DNA from 2 places in the Neobacillus oceani genome. Region 2 is predicted to be linked to the other one. Evidence: riboswitches for the same ligand, from Rfam matches in the RefSeq annotation. Region 2 holds a riboswitch; the other holds the start of a gene.
The links. Region 2 has a riboswitch for thiamine pyrophosphate ahead of thiT (energy-coupled thiamine transporter ThiT). Riboswitches for the same ligand answer to the same signal wherever they lie in the genome.

Region 1: linked by a shared signal. The riboswitch ahead of V1499_RS05955 (ABC transporter substrate-binding protein) and the one ahead of thiT (energy-coupled thiamine transporter ThiT) in region 2 are both predicted to bind thiamine pyrophosphate.

Annotation. Positions count from the first base shown of each region.
Region 1 covers NZ_CP143543.1:1,179,454-1,188,535, reverse strand. Annotated here, with positions in the region: gene V1499_RS06000 (UPF0158 family protein) at 1-59, opposite strand, end outside; gene V1499_RS05995 (SRPBCC family protein) at 87-527, opposite strand; gene V1499_RS05990 (DUF2268 domain-containing putative Zn-dependent protease) at 669-1,514, shown strand; gene V1499_RS05985 (GNAT family N-acetyltransferase) at 1,584-2,039, opposite strand; gene V1499_RS05980 (ester cyclase) at 2,132-2,392, shown strand; gene V1499_RS05975 (TatD family hydrolase) at 2,458-3,246, opposite strand; gene V1499_RS05970 (ABC transporter ATP-binding protein) at 3,233-3,994, opposite strand; gene V1499_RS05965 (ABC transporter permease) at 3,991-4,752, opposite strand; gene V1499_RS05960 (MTH1187 family thiamine-binding protein) at 4,749-5,042, opposite strand; gene V1499_RS05955 (ABC transporter substrate-binding protein) at 5,056-6,048, opposite strand; TPP riboswitch at 6,217-6,324, opposite strand; gene V1499_RS05950 (DsbA family oxidoreductase) at 6,386-7,039, opposite strand; gene V1499_RS05945 (hypothetical protein) at 7,228-7,491, shown strand; gene V1499_RS05940 (hypothetical protein) at 7,720-7,878, shown strand; gene V1499_RS05935 (effector binding domain-containing protein) at 8,001-8,861, opposite strand; gene V1499_RS05930 (cobalamin-binding protein) at 9,079-9,082, shown strand, end outside.
Region 2 covers NZ_CP143543.1:938,753-947,834, forward strand. Annotated here, with positions in the region: gene V1499_RS04670 (MerR family transcriptional regulator) at 1-318, opposite strand, end outside; gene V1499_RS04675 (GNAT family N-acetyltransferase) at 478-1,038, opposite strand; gene V1499_RS04680 (cation diffusion facilitator family transporter) at 1,482-2,366, opposite strand; TPP riboswitch at 2,574-2,680, shown strand; gene thiT (energy-coupled thiamine transporter ThiT) at 2,841-3,440, shown strand; gene ald (alanine dehydrogenase) at 3,505-4,638, opposite strand; gene V1499_RS04695 (ferrous iron transport protein A) at 4,948-5,172, shown strand; gene feoB (ferrous iron transport protein B) at 5,173-7,176, shown strand; gene V1499_RS04705 (FeoB-associated Cys-rich membrane protein) at 7,201-7,350, shown strand; gene V1499_RS04710 (helix-turn-helix transcriptional regulator) at 7,565-8,020, shown strand; gene V1499_RS04715 (universal stress protein) at 8,040-8,549, opposite strand; gene V1499_RS04720 (hypothetical protein) at 8,735-8,902, shown strand.

The DNA of each region.
Region 1 (9,082 bases), 240 kb from region 2:
TCGTCAAACTGAACGTCCATTTCATCGATAAGTTCTCTTAACTTCACAGGTTTGTTCAATCCATTTCCCTACCTTTTAATTTTCACCTAATGCACCAGGGAGGCGCGCAGAGTCTTAATTCCGTTTTCCAGATAGGCCTTCAAACAGGTCAGCATGTATATCCAGCCTTGCTGCTGGCCCAGCAATTTGCTGATAAGATGAGGGTCGTCTTCCTTAAAGCCGGACTCAGTCACTAGGACAATCGTGTTTCCGGATTCTCGCTGTTCCAGGAGTATGGTCACAACAGTTTCTTCCCCTACTCCGCCCCAGGAAAAGACGATTTTTCGGTTTTCTTCGGTTTCAAGGACTTGTATGTCCCCTTCCGCGTTGTATTCCTCGTACCTCCATGTGATGGTCTTGCCTTGTTCGACTCTCGCAGTACCGGATGAGAACCAGTAATTTGCCATCTTTTCAGGATCGGCAAACGCTTCATATACTTCACTGGCTGGCTTATGTATGCTCATTTTTGATTTGATTTCAGTGGCCATTCAAGTCTTTCCCCTTTCTGAATTTGTTAATTCAAGAATAAAAGATTTTTTTCCGCCTGTCCATTTCACCCTAATTTGAAGGATTTTCAGCGCCCGATGTTAAATATTTACAATACGATGATTCATTTAGGAGGATGGCTCTTGAATATTTACAATGGATTGGAGCGATTTAGGGAAGTAATTAGCTTTCAGTCTGATGAAAAAAGGTACAAGGCGTGGTTCAACTATTATGAGGAGTACCAGGAGGTTTTCGACGCCATTTTCCGAACAAATTATTTAGCTGATTTAAATGCGTTAAAGCCTGTAATCAATTCCCTTGATTTCGATACACTACTGTTAAAGGCGGAAAACGGGTTGGCTTTGCAACCTGTTACAAAAATCAAAGAATCCTTATTGCAGTGTGCTGAGTTTTTCAAATTCGAGGAAGATTTTGATGTTTTTTTACTCGTGGGATTTGGCCATATTGACGGAACCGCGCCGCCTACTTCAAAACCATCTTTGTATTTGGGGCTTGAGAGGCTTGCCAAGTCCGATATAAATATATTAATTCCTCACGAATTCAATCATCTTGTACGGTTTCACAAACTAAATTTTGCCGAGAGTTCTGAACGCCTCACAGTAAAACAGTTAGCAATCGCCGAGGGGCTCGCGACAATAACGCCTTTGATTGTAAATCAAGCTGAACTGATCGACGCCAATTTTGCAAAAGCACTGATGGTTTCCCAAGAAAACTACCGATTACTAAAAACCAATTTTAATAAAATCGAAAACGAAATCTTGAAAGATTTTGATCAAGCCTTAACCCAACCACTTGTTGAAAAATACTTCATGGCGAAGGAAGGCGGGCATTTACCTGTAAAATCCGGCTACTATTACGGCCTAATCATCATCACCGCACTTTTGCAAAATGGGGTATTGTTAACAGATTTAACACCCTCGAAATCGGATGAAATTTATGAGCTGTATATGAATATGCAAGTTGATTAATATATTTAACATGGCATCTAGACAGCCCATAAAAAAGCACCCCCTTCCAAATGGATGAGAGTGGGTTCCTTAAAAGTTATATTTAATCATCAAATACCTGGGATCGCCGTTTTCGTCTTCATAAGGCCTAAGAATTTCGTAGCCATTCCGTTCGTAGAAGGCGACGGCAGATTTATTCATGCCGCTTGCCTGTAGGATATAATAGCCAGGATCCATCATTCCCTGCTCGAAATGGTCGAGGAGCAACTTGCCGTACCCTTGCCCCCGAAGCTTTCCGGAAACGAACATCTGCGACAGGTAGCCTGACCCTTCCTTGTACTGGGCCAGGTAAAACCCGGAAACTTCTTCATTTACTAGGAGGACGAATGCCTTCCAATCATGGGTTTCCAGTGCAACTTGATACCAGGAAAGAATCATGTCGTAGAATTCCTTGTTGAACACCATGTTCCTGAAGTTCATGCTATAAAGCTCTTTCTGGGCCTGAAGAATTTTTGGTATATGCGTTATGTCCAGTGGAACAATCATGTCGGCGCGCTCCGTTCTCTGATTATCTTCCTCTATTTTAGCCAAAACCGACTGTTGAGAAAAATAATATAGGAGCGCTATTTTTTCTTAGTATGCGGAGACTAATCACGGATTGTTGTCTTTTTTTAAAATGGCCCCCTATTTTTCATAAAATGTACTTTCGTGCATATATCATAAAAGGTAGCGGAAATAACTCGGCTTCATTAATGGGATTGCCGCCAACGAATAAATATGCTGAGATTCAAGGTATTTCCCTATTTGAACTAGAGCAAGGAAAGATTAAAATGAATCGGGTTGTTTTCAATACACTGGATATGTTCCAACAACTTGGAGTCTATCCTTCTGAACTATAATGGTGAACATATAAAGTGCATTTAGAGACACAGATTAATTTAAATCGGTGTCTCTTTTTTATTTTTCAAAAGATATCCTTAAGCTTGTAAAAACGTTTTGTATTCGCATGAAAGATGGAACCCGCTTGTTCAACAGGAACTCCCTTTATTAACGCCAGCTCTTTCACTACGTCAAGGACCATGGCAGGTTGAGTCATTATTCCGGAAAACCTTTCTTCAAAAGGCCATGGTCCGTCCGTTTCCGCCATCATAAGCTGCAAAGGATACAGCTCGGCAACCTCCCTCGTTTCTTTTTCATACAGGATGTCAGGTGTGAACGAAACATGATACCCATTCGCAATCATCCGCTCGACTGTTTTCCTGTCGCCCTTGAACCAATGGAAATGCGCTTTCTCGATGCTGTGTTTCTCCAAGAGCCCGCAGGCAATTGGCGCGTCATCATAAACGGCATGGAGGATCACTGGCTTGTTGAGCTTTTTTGCCAATAGGATGAACTGCTCAAGTAATTCTATATATCCCTCGTACGAGAAATGGGCGTTCTTGGAATCGGTACGCATATAATACGGCAGGCCTACCTCGCCAATCGCAACCATCTTTTCTTTATGCCTACTAATCCAATTTAACAGCTTATCCAGCTCTGCATCGGAAGGAAGCGGCTGCTCCGGGTGGTAGCCGAAAGCGGGATGAATTCGCGGACAGTTCTCAAAGAGCCTCAGGTTTTCCTTGCAGGAAGCGAGGTCCATCGAAACGCAAATCAAAGCCTCAACCTGATTTTCCCCTAAGCTATTGATGATGAGCTCCCGTTCGTCCTCCGGATATTTGTCCAAATGGATATGCGCATCAATGGCTTTCATGCTTCTCCCCTTCTTTCATGGCACAGTAAATCTCGCGTTTCAGCTTTAAAAAGTAATCATCCAGAAGAAGCCGGTCGGTCCTTGGCCGATTGAACGGTACCTTAAATTCTTTTATGACTTTCGCCGGGCGTTGCGAAAGAAGAACAATCCGGTCAGATAAGAACAGCGCCTCTTCGATATTGTGGGTGATGAATAGGACCGACTTCCGCTTTTCTTCCCATACGGACAGAAGCCATTTTTGCATATCGAACCGTGTAAATTCGTCTAGTGCGGAAAACGGTTCATCGAGCAGCATGATGGGCTGCTGAGAAAGGAGCGCCCGAATGAACGCGACGCGCTGCTTCATTCCCCCTGAAAGCTGATGCGGGTAGGCATTTTCATAGCCTGATAGTCCAACCTTGGCAAGCCATGTTAGGGCTTCTGCTTCATCCGTCCTGCCGGAAAGCTCCTGGGCGAGGAGGACATTTTTCAAAACAGTCCGCCAAGGAAGCAGCGAGGCCTGCTGTGGCATATAGGCAATGTTTCCGGTTTCCCCGTTAATCCTCCGCCCCTCCAGAAAAATGTCTCCCCTTTCCGGCTTCAGCAAACCGCCGATCGTTTGAAAAATAGTACTTTTCCCGCTTCCTGATGGGCCGATAATTGAAACAAATTCACCATCATTTACATGGAGTGAGATTCCATCAAGGACAAGGCCGGTTTCGTTAAATGAATGAGTTATATTTTCAAGCCTGATTTTCGCTCCAATCATCGCTCTCCCTCCCGTGCCCATTTGATGGCTGTTCTTTCAAGAAATGTAATGATGCTGTAAAACAGCATGCTCAAAATGACAATAACAAAAATGGCAATAAAAACACGATCGGTACGGAATGCCGAGGACGAAAGGGTCATAAAGACGCCAATCCCTTTTTCCGCGCCAAGCCACTCGGAAATGACCGCCCCCATGACGCTGTACGTTGCAGATATTTTCAGACCCGAGAAAAACTGCGGCAATGCATTCGGAAACTGGACCTTGGCGAACAATTGGGTTGACGTCGCACCGGACATTTTCATGTAATGGACAAGTTCCCTCGGCGCATTCCTGAAGCCGTCCAACAGGGCGATTGTTATTGGGAAAAAGCAGACGAGCGTTATGATGATCAACTTAGGCAGGTAGCCGAAACCGAACCAGATGACCAACAGCGGAGCAAGTACAATGATTGGAACATTTTGCGAGATGATTAAAAAGGGATACATCGCAGTCCTTAGTGGCGGTACGAGGTGCAGCACCGTCGCGATGATAAAGCCAATCGATCCCCCAAGCAAAAGTCCTGAAGCAGCTAGCATCACCGTTGCACCCACATCCGGCAAAAACAGCTGGTAATTGGCGAAGGCTTCTTTTAAAATCGCGGTAGGGGCGGGCAGAAGCCAGGCCGGAATCTTAAAAAAGGAAGCCATCCCTTCCCAAACCATGAAGAAAAGGAGGAGCACCGCAATCGGGCTCCACCCTTTGTTCCCAAATCTTTTCATCTGCGGTACTTCTCCGTTAACCGATCCATCGTAATGCCATTTGGCTGGTAGAGAATCTTTATCTGTGATATGACATTCGGTGTCCCCAGTTCAATCATTCTTTCATTCATTTTTTGAATGACGCCAAGGAGCTGGCTAAGTTCACCTTCCATCGTTGTTTCCAGCGGATGGACCTCGTACTTTACTCCAGCCTGGTCGATTACCTCAATAGCGGCATCGACCAGCTTTATCGTCTCCTCACTCGTCGCGGCTTTCGGTATGATTTGGATACTCACTAGCGCGTTCGCCATCGTTTACTCCTCCTTATTCCGGTAAAAATTCATTTGTGAAAGCTTTTTCGGCATCAAGTTCCTTTTCTAGAAGTCCGTTTTCGAACATCCATTGGCTGTAATTTTCCCATATTTCAAGCTTTTGTTCGCCCCATCGCTTGGCATCATCCTGATACTTTGGCGAGAGCCACTCCTGGCTTTTTTTCACAAGCTCGGAATCAAGGTCAGGGACAGCTTTTAGTAAAATATCAGCGCTCTCGGATGGATTCTTTATTGCAAATTCGTACCCCTCGGAAACTGCCGCAACGAATGCCTTCACTGTCTCCGGGTCGTTCTTAATCATTTTTTCATTCGTGGCAATGACAGGCGTGTAATAGTCGAGTTTCTCTGAATAGTCGGTCAGGTAAACCATGTTGATTGGTTCGTTCCGCAGCTCCGCCTCAATCCCAGTCCATGCATAGTAAATCCATGCGAAATCAATGTCCCGCTTTACAGCCGTAAAGAAGTCGGAATCGCCCATGTTGACGATTTTCACTTTGTCCACGTCTGCATTTTCCTGCTTCATCAACAGGCTCAAAACCGCTTTTTCGACTGGCGATCCCCAGCCGCCATACGTTTTGCCTTCAAAGTCCTTAGGGGATGTTATGTTTTTCGCTTTTGGCGAAGCGAATCCGGAGGTATTGTGCTGGATGACAGCCGCAACCGACACAAGCGGTACACCCTGGATTCTCGCCTGGGTAATCGACTCCTGATAGCTAACCCCAAATTCCGATTTGCCGGACGCAACGAGCTGGTCAGCACCCGCCTCCCCAGGAAGGATAATGTCGACATCAAGACCATGTTTTTTAAAATAACCCTTCTCCTTCGCGACATAAATCCCTGTATGGTTCGTGTTCGGCGCCCAATCGAGGACAATCTTGATCTTCTTTAACGATTTTGAGGTACCTGGCTCCTTTTTGTCCGCAGAACATGCCACAAGGCCCAATGCCAGTAATACTGTGGATAATGCAATAAGCAGCTTTCTCATGATTTTCCCCTCTCATCTGTTTTTTTGACAATGAAGCGGAAAAGATGGTCGGGTTAAGAAATGTATGTATAAATAAGCTAGTAGGATTTATATTTTTGCTAGCAAGCCAAATAAAAAAGCGCACGGGTTATCCCGAGCGCATAAAAAAATCCATAATAGGCGAATAAACGTCTACTAGAAGATGTTCCCTACGCTGGTACTAACCAGATCAGGTAAAAGGGTCAGCATCTTTGGATACTATCTCAGCCAGCAACACCGGCTCCCCTACATTTCCAAACTTCAATTGTCACCATTACTATATAAGAAAAATGTTGAGCCGTCCAGAAAAGAGGCATGCCTACTTCTTCGGAATTTCGCAGCCATCGTCATCACACATGTCTCCACCCATGTTATTTAAGACGACGATTTTATCCTCCGCTAGTACTTTTTCCAATGCCTGGACAAACACTTCGGTTGGCTGTGCACCGGAAATAGCGTACTTTTTATTAATGAGAAAGAATGGGACTCCGGAAATGCCATACTGCCGTGCTGTTTGCTCATCGGCACGGACAGCATCGGCCATGGCATCGCTGGCAAGCATTTGTGCCACTTCTTCCCGGTCGAGTCCTACTTCCACCGCCAACTCCGTCAATGTTTCATGATCGCCAATATGTTTGGACTCCGTAAAATAAGCGCGGAGAATCCTCTCAGTCGTTTCTTTCATGAGTCCCTTTGTTTTGGCAAACATCGTCAAACGATGGGCGTCAAAGGTGTTGGTCAAAATCAATGTATCCATATTGTACTCAAGTCCAACTTCCTTCGCCATTCTCACCACATTGTCAGAGTTTGCTTTTGCCTGGGCAATGCTCATCCCGTATTTTCTCGCCAACATTTCATACATGTTCTCTTTAATATCCCGGCCCGCATTCGGGTCCAGTTCAAAGCACCGATACGTTACTTCTATTGGTTGACCAATCTTCTGAATAGCGTCCTCCAGACGCTTTTTGCCAATATAGCAGAATGGTCAAGCAAAGTCTGTCCACATTTCAATCTGCACATGAATCCCTCCAATCTTTCTTTTTAGTATAGAGGCTGGGGTTCAATTTTACACAAGAAATGCTTGTACCGATTACGATGGGCCTTGGCATTTTTCCTTTTCCGAAAGGGAAAACTAACCCAAAATGAAAAAGGAGCGAAAAGATGATTATAGAAGGTTCCATCATTTCGGGCGAATTTGACCCATCAATGAATGAATTTTCCTTGCAAAAGGTGAAAAACTTGAGCACCCAATCGGTCCTGAAGGAAAACCAATTAACGAGCATTTACCGCTATTTAAAAAAACATGAGAACGGAGGAGAAGGGCAAATTATTACCCTAAATGACCAAATGCCGATTCGGTTAAATCCGGACGAACTGAAGCAATTGGTCGCTGATCTTGAAAAGGTTCTGTCCATGTACAGCTGAAAAGTGGCCAGTACACTATCCTTTTTGCAGAAAAAAGACGAAAATAGTCGAAAATAACCTTGATTTAATTTGAACAATCATAAATAATACTGACAGGGAATGGTTTTTTACAAATAAGCAGGAGACCACCTGCAGTCGTCCTCAGATTGAAGGATATAATTGTCAAAAGGATATTGAGTTGGCAGCCACGGTGTTTAACGATTCAATATGAATGGGAAGGTAAAAGGTATGAACGTTAATAAAGATGAATTAATTCAGAGGGCCAGTGCAATCCTTGGCCGCGATGTGACACATGAATCAATCATGAAAACAGTTGAATCCCTTGTGGAATTGCTGGAAAAGGAAAAGGCAGCCCAAGAAGACCGGTATGCCACAGCGAAATTATAACTTTATAATGTAGAATTTATTTAAATAGCCATTGGTTTAACCATTTTCCTATGTAAAAAACCCTTTAAGGTTGAATTTCCTTAAAGGGTTTTTTACTTGCTCCTCCTCGTTGCCACTATCTATTATTTCTTAATCGGAATCCAAATTTCGCTATAATAATCCTCGGAGTAAGGGTCAGCCGGGCTGCAATAAACCTCCATTTCTGGCCCAGCGGCATGCTCATACCCGGTTGCCGGGAACCATTCGGAGTAAATCCTGTCCCATACCTTTTGAATCGCTTCAGGCATGGCGCCGTGCACCGGAAAAACTGCCCACGTTGCTGCAGGTATCTCCCTTTCCTCCCAGGACTCGGGGAGCTGGCTTATATTTTTTTCCGCGCCGATCATGTAGATTAGGTTTTCTTGATCTTTATCAAACTCCACGCAAGCGCCGATTAACCCAAGCTGGCCACAGTTTTTCGCAAGTTCCTTCGACAATCCATTCTCGTTCGATTCAACCCAGAAAGCCGCGATATTCCGGTTGTTCTCCCCGCCAATGGTAGAAGTCCTGATACTTTTCCCCACTATCGTAAACGCTTCTTTCTCAATAATCCTGTAATCCATTTCCACATCACCCTTCAATTTTATTTGAAAAGAGAGCCTTGGGTACGCCTTCAAGGATTGGCTGTTTTTCTTTGTATCCGACGGGCTTATTCCATGAATGCGCCGAAATGCTTTTGTAAACGATTCCGGGCTTTCGTATCCGTACTTCATGGCAACATCAATCACCTTGATTTTTGAGTTAACCAGCTCCTGCGCGGCCAATGTGAGCCGGCGGTTCCGGATATACTCACTGACGGTAAAACCGGTCAGCATACTAAACATCCGTTGAAAGTGAAATTTGGACATACAGGCCACTGCAGCTATGTCTTCAATCAGAAGATTATTATCCAAATTCCGTTCCATATACTCGATGCTTTCCAGCATCCTTTGAAGCCCCTCCATGTGCAACCCTCTCCTCTCAAACACAGTCTATCAGCTGTGAACCGGCGCTTCCTGTTCATTTGTGCTCATATAAAACAGATAGTAATGTTGTTTTTGCCCTGTTTCATTATTTTCGACTAAACCGTCTGTTTTTCCTGTAAAATTAATAACCTTTCGCTCAAAGTAAATGATTTTACTATAATAGAAATAACGAAGAACATACAAGGGGGAGTTTGCCATGA
Region 2 (9,082 bases):
TAAATCATCCTGAAGCTGCTTCATTTGCTGGGCAACTGAATAAGCCTGGCCCTCAACTTCCGATTCACAGATCTTTCCGGCTTTCCTGATTTCCAGCTTTCTCTTAATCTCTTCAAGCGGGAAATGCATATGTTTGCATTCTTCGATATATTTAAGGTCTCCGAGTGCTTCCTCGTCATAAAGCCGGTAGTTGGAACGGGTCCGGTCTGCGTTCAGGAGTCCGATGGAAGTATAGTAATCAATCGTTCTCTTGGAAACGCCGGCCCGGTTTGCTAGTTCGCCAATACGATAGATAACCCCATCATACCACCTCGACATGTAAAATTAAGAATAATTATAAATGAAAACAAACTGTACAGTCAAACGTTCCGGTTGGACTGTACTCAGGACAATGAATCCGGGATAGTGTGCCATCCCAATTCCCTAACAGTTTATTGCTTGGCAGCGGCCAGTATGAGCAAAAGTATTTGCAATCTTTTAATAAGGTGAAGGACCGCGGCTTTTCCAGTCCCTGGCCAGCATGCCATAGATGATTAAATCATGGAATTCATTATACAGCAATTCACCGTCCCTAATTCTTCCTTCAATTGTAAACCCAAGGCGTTCTGGAATCGCCCTGCTTTTTAAATTGTATTCGCCGCAACGGATTTCAACACGGTTCAAACCTAAATCATAGAAGGCATGATTCAGAAGAGCCCGTACGGAACGGGTCATAATGCCTCTTCCTTCTGCATTTTGTGCAAGGTAATAGCCGATAGTCGTATGCCTGTTCCGCCAGTCAATATAATGGAAACCAATGGAGCCGACCAGTTCGCCCTTGTAACGTATACCAGCATTGAAGCCGTTATTCTCGGCGAATTGCTTAAGCCACATCGGGATAATCGTTTCATACTGATACGGGCTGGTCATATCATCCACCCATCCAAGCCATTTTCTCAAATGGCTGCGGTTCAGATCGATCATCCTGTATAATTCCTTACAATCCTTTAATTGGAATAATTGTAATTCTATCTCCTCATCCACTTTAAGCGTAAACATTTACATTCCCCCTATTTTTTTTGTGGTATTAGTTCTTTTTTATTATCATCCACCTTGAGGAGACATTGTCCAGGGATGTCAGTGTTGTATCTTGTAAATATTGTAATGAATTTATCCCTATTTGGCACGTTTGGTTTGATTGCTTCTGTAAATGGAGCCAGGGTTTCAGCCCATCAAACCGACTGTGGATTTGAGTACGGCTTTTCCGCTGAATGTCATTCAAAACAGTGGTTATAGCCAGATTGGGCCGGCGGGAGTACCGGGACCCACGAATGCTCGGGTTGGTCCTGCATCGGATTAATCTCGCGGTTGAAGATATCGGCCTGAACCTTTGGATGGTGAGGGCTCCTTTACTTTACAGGACGAGAAGGGCTCTCCCAAACAATAAAACCCGTACTTCACAAGGAAGCGCGGGTTTTGGCTTTGTTAGAGCCTCCCGTCTGTCACTCTTTCTTTCTCAGATTCAAATATGGTTCCACATGTATAATCGCATAGCCGACTCCATGTTTGGATTTCAGCCCTTTTTCTATTTCTTCGGTTATCGCATGTCCTTCAATGATTGTAAGGCTTGGTTCAACAAGGATCGTTGACTCTATCAATGTCTGGTTCCCATGGGTGCGTGCCTTGATTTCCGTTACCCCTTTTACGCCAGGCGTTCCGTTAATCGTTTGTCTCAGTCCAGGGACTTTGCTGACATCGAAACCGTCTGTAAGTGCGTGGGATGCTTCTCTGAAAATTTCCCAGGCGGTTTTGCATATGATAAGCCCGACAATAACCGCTGCCAGCATATCAAGCCATACAATGCCGATTCTTGATCCGATGATACCGACCAGTGCGCCGATGCTGACAAAGGCATCTGAACGATTGTCCTGTGCGACTGCATGGATTGCCGCGCTATTGATTTTTTTGGCCAGCCGTTTATTGTAAGAGTAAACCCCAAGCATAACCACCGCCGACCCGAGTGCCGTCCAGGCGGCCAGCCAATCCGGTACTGCCTTATCACCCTCAAAGAATGACTGGATTCCATTCACCAGAACCTCTATGCCGACCCCAAGCATGATGAATGCCGCTACAAGCGAAGCAATCGTTTCCGCGCGGTAGTGGCCATAATGATGGTCCTTGTCCGGCGGTTTTCTTGATATTTTTAAGCCAATTAATACTGCGATGGAGGCAACCACATCAGTCATATTATTCAGGCCGTCCGCCATTAAGCCTTCCGAATTTCCGAATTTCCCTGCTACGAGTTTGCAGGTTGAAAGCAATATATAGGCGAAGATGCTAACCCAGGCGCCTGTTTCTCCCGACTTTAATCGGTTGTTTCTTTCCATTGGCTGTCCTCCTATAACTGGGTACATGTTTTCATAAGCAAAAAAAGAAGTACCGCTGAACGATGCATTCATTGATAAATTTTTGGATTTGAACGGACCTTTTTATAATCCCCATACCCAAACGATAGCTATTAACCTTATACCGACAGTGATTAGTGTTGTCAAAACTGGCCCGGAATAGTATAGTAAAGATGGATATCAATTGAATACTTCCACAAGGGGAGCTGCCCGGGCGGCTGAGAGTGAACGTTTTGAGTTCTGACCCTTTGAACCTGTTAGTTAACGCTAGCGTAGGGATGTGGCATGCCAATAAACGGCAATACAAAACCCTTTTAAAGCGTCTTTGTATTGCTTTTTTATTTGTGCAAAAGGCCTCCAAGGCACACCCATATCGAAAAGGAAGGTTTCAAACGGATACCCGGAAATCAAGGATGAAACATGGTTTTTATCCGGAAAAACAAGGGGGAAACGTTAATGGAACAAAAGAGAAAAACACTATTTTTGGTAGAGGTGGCAGTATTTACTGCACTCGCATTTTTACTGGACATGGCGGCGAATTTTCTTTCGCTGAAAATTTGGCCGCAGGGAGGATCGCTGTCGATTGCCATGGTCCCGATCTTTTTAATGGCATACCGATGGGGATTAAAAGGCGGATTGCTTAGCGGCTTTTTGCTTGGCCTTCTGCAAATTGTCCTTGGCCAAGCGTATATTATCCATCCTGTACAGGGGGCGCTTGATTATTTGGTAGCCTTTACAGTCGTGGGAACGGCGGGGATTTTTGCAGCTTCTGTAAGAAATGCGAAAGCCGAGAACAAAAACACAAAATGGCTCACATACATGGGTATGGGCGTCCTTCTTGGGAGTACGTTAAGATTCATGGCGCATTTCATTGGCGGCATTGTCTTTTTCGCCGATTCCGCTCCAGCCGGGACTCCTGCGGCATTGTTCTCGTTTTTATATAACGGCTCATATATGCTCCCGAACGCAATTTTCTGCGCGATTATCGTTGGGCTTGTCTTTGGGGCTTCACCGAGGCTCATTGCGGGACCTGGAAAATCGATTAATACTATGTAATAGAAGAAGGAAGGGGAGCCCCTTCCTTCTTTATGTTTTATAGGCTTGATAAAAGCGGATGTAATTAAATCAAAGAGAATTCTTTTTCAAGAGCGGTTTCCACCGGAACGTATACGTATCCAAGGTCTTTGGCAACAGCTTCATACGTAACCTCTCCATTGGCAGTGTTGACGCCAAGTTTCAAATGCGGGTTTTCGGTAATGGCTTTTATTAACCCTTTGTTTGCGATTTGAAGCGCGTAAGGGACGGTTACGTTTGTCAGCGCGATGGTTGATGTCCTCGGCACCGCGCCAGGCATATTGGCTACCGAATAATGGACAACTCCGTGTTTTTCATAAACAGGGTTGTCGTGGGTTGTGACATGGTCGATTGTTTCGACAATACCGCCCTGGTCAATGGCGACATCGACTATGACCGAACCTGGCTTCATCCTCTTTACCATTTCCTCTGTTACAAGTTTTGGCGCCTTTGCACCTGGAATAAGAACGGCGCCAATTAAAAGGTCTGCTTCAGCGACCGCTTCGGCGATATTAAATGGATTGGACATAAGTGTTTTAATCTGTGGACCGAATATATCATCGAGCTGACGTAAACGGTCGGCGTTCAAGTCAATGATTGTCACATCGGCGCCAAGGCCGATCGCCATTTTTGCCGCGTTCGTACCTACAATGCCACCGCCGATAATTGTTACCTTGCCGCGGTTTACCCCAGGAACTCCGGATAACAGAATCCCCATCCCGCCATTCGTCTTTTGTAAAAATTGGGCACCGATTTGCGCGGCCATCCTGCCCGCAACTTCACTCATTGGAGTAAGAAGAGGCAGTGTCCGATTCACTTCTACTGTTTCATAGGCAATGGAGATGACCTTTTTCTCAGTCAGCGCTTTTGCAAGCGATGGCTCTGCTGCAAGGTGGAGATAGGTAAACAGGATAAGCCCGGGCCTGAAATACCCATATTCGCTTTCAAGCGGCTCTTTTACCTTCATAATCATTTCGGCACCAGCCCAAACCGAGGAAGCGCTTTTGATTATTTCAGCGCCAGCTTCCACGTAAGCTTCATCAGTAAATCCGCTTCCAAGCCCGGCGCCTTTTTCGATAAGCACCTTATGGCCTGCAACAACAAATGAAACAACACCCGCCGGGGTTAGCGCTACCCGGTTTTCATTGTTTTTAGTTTCCTTTGGAACTCCAATAATCATTGTTGTTACCTCCCCTTTGTTAAACATGAATTATGGTCCTGAATCAGTATTAAAATGTTTCAACTATAATTTTATGGTACAGGGCCGAAAAAGAAAAGACTGCCTTTTGTAGAATTTCACAAAAGAGCATGAATAGAATAAAACCCGCCAAAATAATGTAGGTTTTCTGCTTCCCCAAAACATTTCGCGCAACCTTTACTTTTAACACAAAATTCACAATCAGTATGCCAATTACTACCATAGAGGATGATAAAATAGAAATATAAGAAAGAGAATCATTCTCATTTAAATTTGTTAGGGTGATACTGCATGCTTACACAATTGAAAGCAGGGGAAAAGGCGACGATAAAGGATATTTCCACAGTTGACAAGCTTGTCCGGAGAAGGCTGCTAGACCTTGGGATAACGGAAGGAAGCGAAGTGTGCATAAAGTGTGTTCTGCCTTTTGGCGGGCCGATTATGATTGAATCATGCGGCCAATGTATCGGAATAAGGCGCAGGGAAGCGAAACGGATCGAATTGGAGAGGGTTTAAATGGAAATCGCATTGATTGGCAATCCCAATACCGGTAAAACTTCATTATTTAATAATCTCACCGGTTCTTACGAATACGTAGGAAACTGGAGCGGTGTTACGGTTGAGAAGAAGGTCGGAGTTTTCCGGAACAAAAGGGACCGCCTGATCGATTTGCCCGGAATATATACGCTGAATCCGTTGTCCAGGGATGAAGGGGTTGTCACTAATTTTTTCCTCGCCGGGCCTGTTGATCGCCTCCTGAACATTCTTGATGCCTCGCAAATTGAACGAAATCTGCATTTAACCCTTCAGTTGATTGAATTCGGGAAACCGATTGTCATTGGACTTAATATGATAGACGTTGCCAATAATAGGGGAATCCACGTTGATGCCGACAAGCTTTCCTCACTTCTTGGAATACCGGCGGTTCCTGTCGTAGCCCGAAACGGAAAAGGCTGTGACAGGCTTCAGGCAGTAGCGGCAGGGGGGAATGCACTCCCTCCAACAAAGAATCTTGTCTATTATGGCCAGGAAATAGAGGAAGCGATAGAGGAAGTCACGTCAGAGGTCCTCGGAAAAACGGAGCATTCTCCAAGGTGGCTTGCGCTCCAGCTTTTTGAAGGAAACGGGTATGTTGCCAAGTATTTATCAGATATTGCTGATGGAAACCGTATTGATGCCATTATGGAAAGGCTTCATGAAAAAGTGGCCCAAAATCGCGGCAAGGATTCAATTGCCCAAACTATCTATGAAAAACGGAAATTGGTGATCTCAAAAATCGCAGGGGAGGCAGTCAGGAGAAAGGGCGCGGCAGTTCCATTGACCGAACGGATTGACGCCATCGTTACAAATAAGTTCCTTGGCATGCCGATGTTCCTGTTGTTAATGTATCTGATGTTCATGCTGACATTCGATTGGCTCGGATTGCCCCTGTCTGATTTACTTGATGGCTTTATTACCGGGCCACTTGCATCCTGGGCGGACCAGGCGTTGACAGCTGCGGGGGCATCCGCGTTCCTCCATGCGCTTGTCAGCCAGGGGTTAATTGCCGGTGTTGGCGGTGTGCTCGTTTTTGTCCCGCAGATTTTCATCTTGTTTTTCTTTATATCGCTTCTTGAGGATTCGGGATACATGGCCCGCGTGGCACTTGTCATGGACAGGATTATGGAATCCGTCGGCCTGAATGGCAAAGCGTTCATCCCGATGATGATCGGTTTTGGGTGCAATGTTCCGGGCATTATGGCTGCGAGGACGATTGAAACACCGAGGGAACGGCTTTTAACCATCCTGCTGACACCATTAATGTCCTGCTCGGCGCGGCTGCCTGTGTACGCATTGTTTGTCGGAGCTTTTTTTGCCAAGAATGGGGCAGCGGTTGTGTTAAGCCTTTATATTATTGGCATTTTAATTACCCTCATATTGGCAAAATTGTTTTCCCGTACTGTACTTAAATCAGAAGCATCATTGTTTGTCATTGAACTCCCCCCATATCGGCTGCCGCAATTCATGGCCCTGTGGAGAAGTACTTGGGACAAGGGAAAAGGATTTGTTCGTAAAGCGGGAACATTCATTTTTGCAGGCTCGGTGTTTGTCTGGCTTTTATCGTATGCAGGTCCGGGTGGACTCAATGTCGAAATGGACCACAGCTTCCTTGCTTCGATTGGCGGGCTTCTCGCTCCGCTTTTAGAGCCAATTGGCTTTGGAACTTGGCAGGCTGGAGCATCCCTGTTAACCGGCTTCTTGGCAAAAGAAGCCATCGTTTCAACAATGAACATTATTTATTTCGCGCCGACCGAAGCAAAGCTACAGGGATTGATGGCTGGCTATTTTACCCCGCTTTCGGCATATAGTTTCATGGCCTTTATTTTGCTATATATACCATGCCTGGCGACTACCGCCACAATCTATAAAGAAACCGGCTCAAGGAAATGGACAGCTTTTTCCATCGGTTATGCATTGGCAATTGCCTATATTCTATGCCTGGTTATTTACCAAGGCGGAAAATTAATTGGCCTGGCTTAAATACCAGGAAGGAGATGAGCATTGATGGTCATAAACCTTGTCATCGGAGGCGCTATATTTGGCTATGCGAGCTGGGCGCTTATCCGGTTCATTAACCGTTCAAAAAAAGGGAAATGCGCGGCCTGTTCAATCCAGGACTCTTGTGAAGGCGGTTGCGAGCCTTTACAAAAATAAGTTTTCTGCCATCCGGTAGGAGCGTTTATATTTAAGTATAAAAAAACTGCTGTTTTCCGACAGCAGTTTTTAAATTGGATATACTAAGGGGAACGTTTGCAAGGGCTAAAATCAACATCCAAAGGTACCAAGGCCTGAAATTTAAGAAGTAGCTTTTAATTTGCTGTTTTGTTGTGTAAAATTACACTTAAGAATGATGAAGGAAGGTTTTTTTGTGACAAGGGATGACATTATCGAAATGGTTTCCGAAAAGCTTCGCCTTATTCGGACCGAAGCGGGATATACCCAGGACAAAATGGCTGATATCATCGGAGTTTCCAAAAAGACACTTGTCCAAATCGAGAAAGGGAGAGTTCTTGCAGGCTGGTCGACGGTTGTGGCGGTTTGCGCATTGTTCCGTGAAACAGAGACAGTCCAATTCCTGTTTGGAAATGAACCTCTTGAAGTGCTTGAAACTGTCGCCAGGGAAGGGGTTGACTACCGCCGCGGGAAAACTTTCGGCGGAAAAATCTGGTGGCGGGAAGTAGTCAGGAAAAATGGCTTTATCCTGCAGCAAAATATTTTAAGCAAGCATTTCCGCATTCTAGATGAGCAACATTACCGCATTTACAGTTCATTTGACGAAGAAAACGCCAAGCACCGCTTCAGGGAGCTTGCTGAAGGGAAATAAGCCGGGAGGCCCGGCTTATTTATTTTGCGATTAGCACATTGCACGGAGCGAGCCTGGAAACCTTTTCTGTGATATTCCCGATAAGCAGCCCGGTAATAGCGCCCTTACCCGAGCTTCCGACAATGATTAAATCCGCTCCTATTTCCTCGGCAAACGCGCAGATGCTTTCGGCGGGGTTTCCTTCTAGGACTTGAAACTTTGCGTTTAAATGGCCGATCCTCCTTTTTGCTTCAAACATGATCTGGTCGACACTGTTGCTGATGATTGCCTGGGTAGAAGCCTGCGACTGGCTGTACCCGAGGGACGAAGGTGGAGCCGGGATTCCTTCGATCAGATAGCCATGGAGTGCGAGGCGTGAATCCCCCGCTCTATCAACTCTCCTCGTTTCAATTTTTTCATCATAGACAGTTACAACCGTTAATTCCGTATCCGTATCGCCATTAGCCAAAGCTGAAGCGAGGTCCAAAGCTTTATCACTGCCATCGCTGCCATCGTATGCCAATATTATTTTTCGAAACTGAACTGGCATGGGAATCCTCCTTTTAAAATGGTGCTTATTTTCAGAAGCTTCTGTCTATTCTTTTTACCCTTTTGGAGTTCAACTTATGCCAATTCAAAAATTTTCGTCAAGCACTATCGATTCCCATTTTTTACCCTCACAAAACACTCAAGCCCATCGAACCTTCTGGCAAAAGGGGAATGAGGTGATTTGCAATGGGAACACAGGTCCATCCAACCATTAGGAAATGCCTACAGCATTTAGACATAATCGAAGCGGATGATAAAGTAAAACAAATTGTATATATGTATATGCAATCCCTTTATAAAGAGTTGAACACTCAAAATCAGGAGAACGTGCCAGAAACGGGACTTTTTGGATAAAAAGCAGACGAGAAATCGGATGCTTTATTTTTTTGGCTTTCAGTTAAGAAGTATGGTAGGTTAATTGAAGCGAAAGGCACCGACGCCAACAGAATGGGCGGAGGATGAAGTACCATACAGTCGGTTTTTTCGCCGAGCAGGTTCTTTTTACGCCCAGAGGAAAGCGTGTGCCTGTAGTGG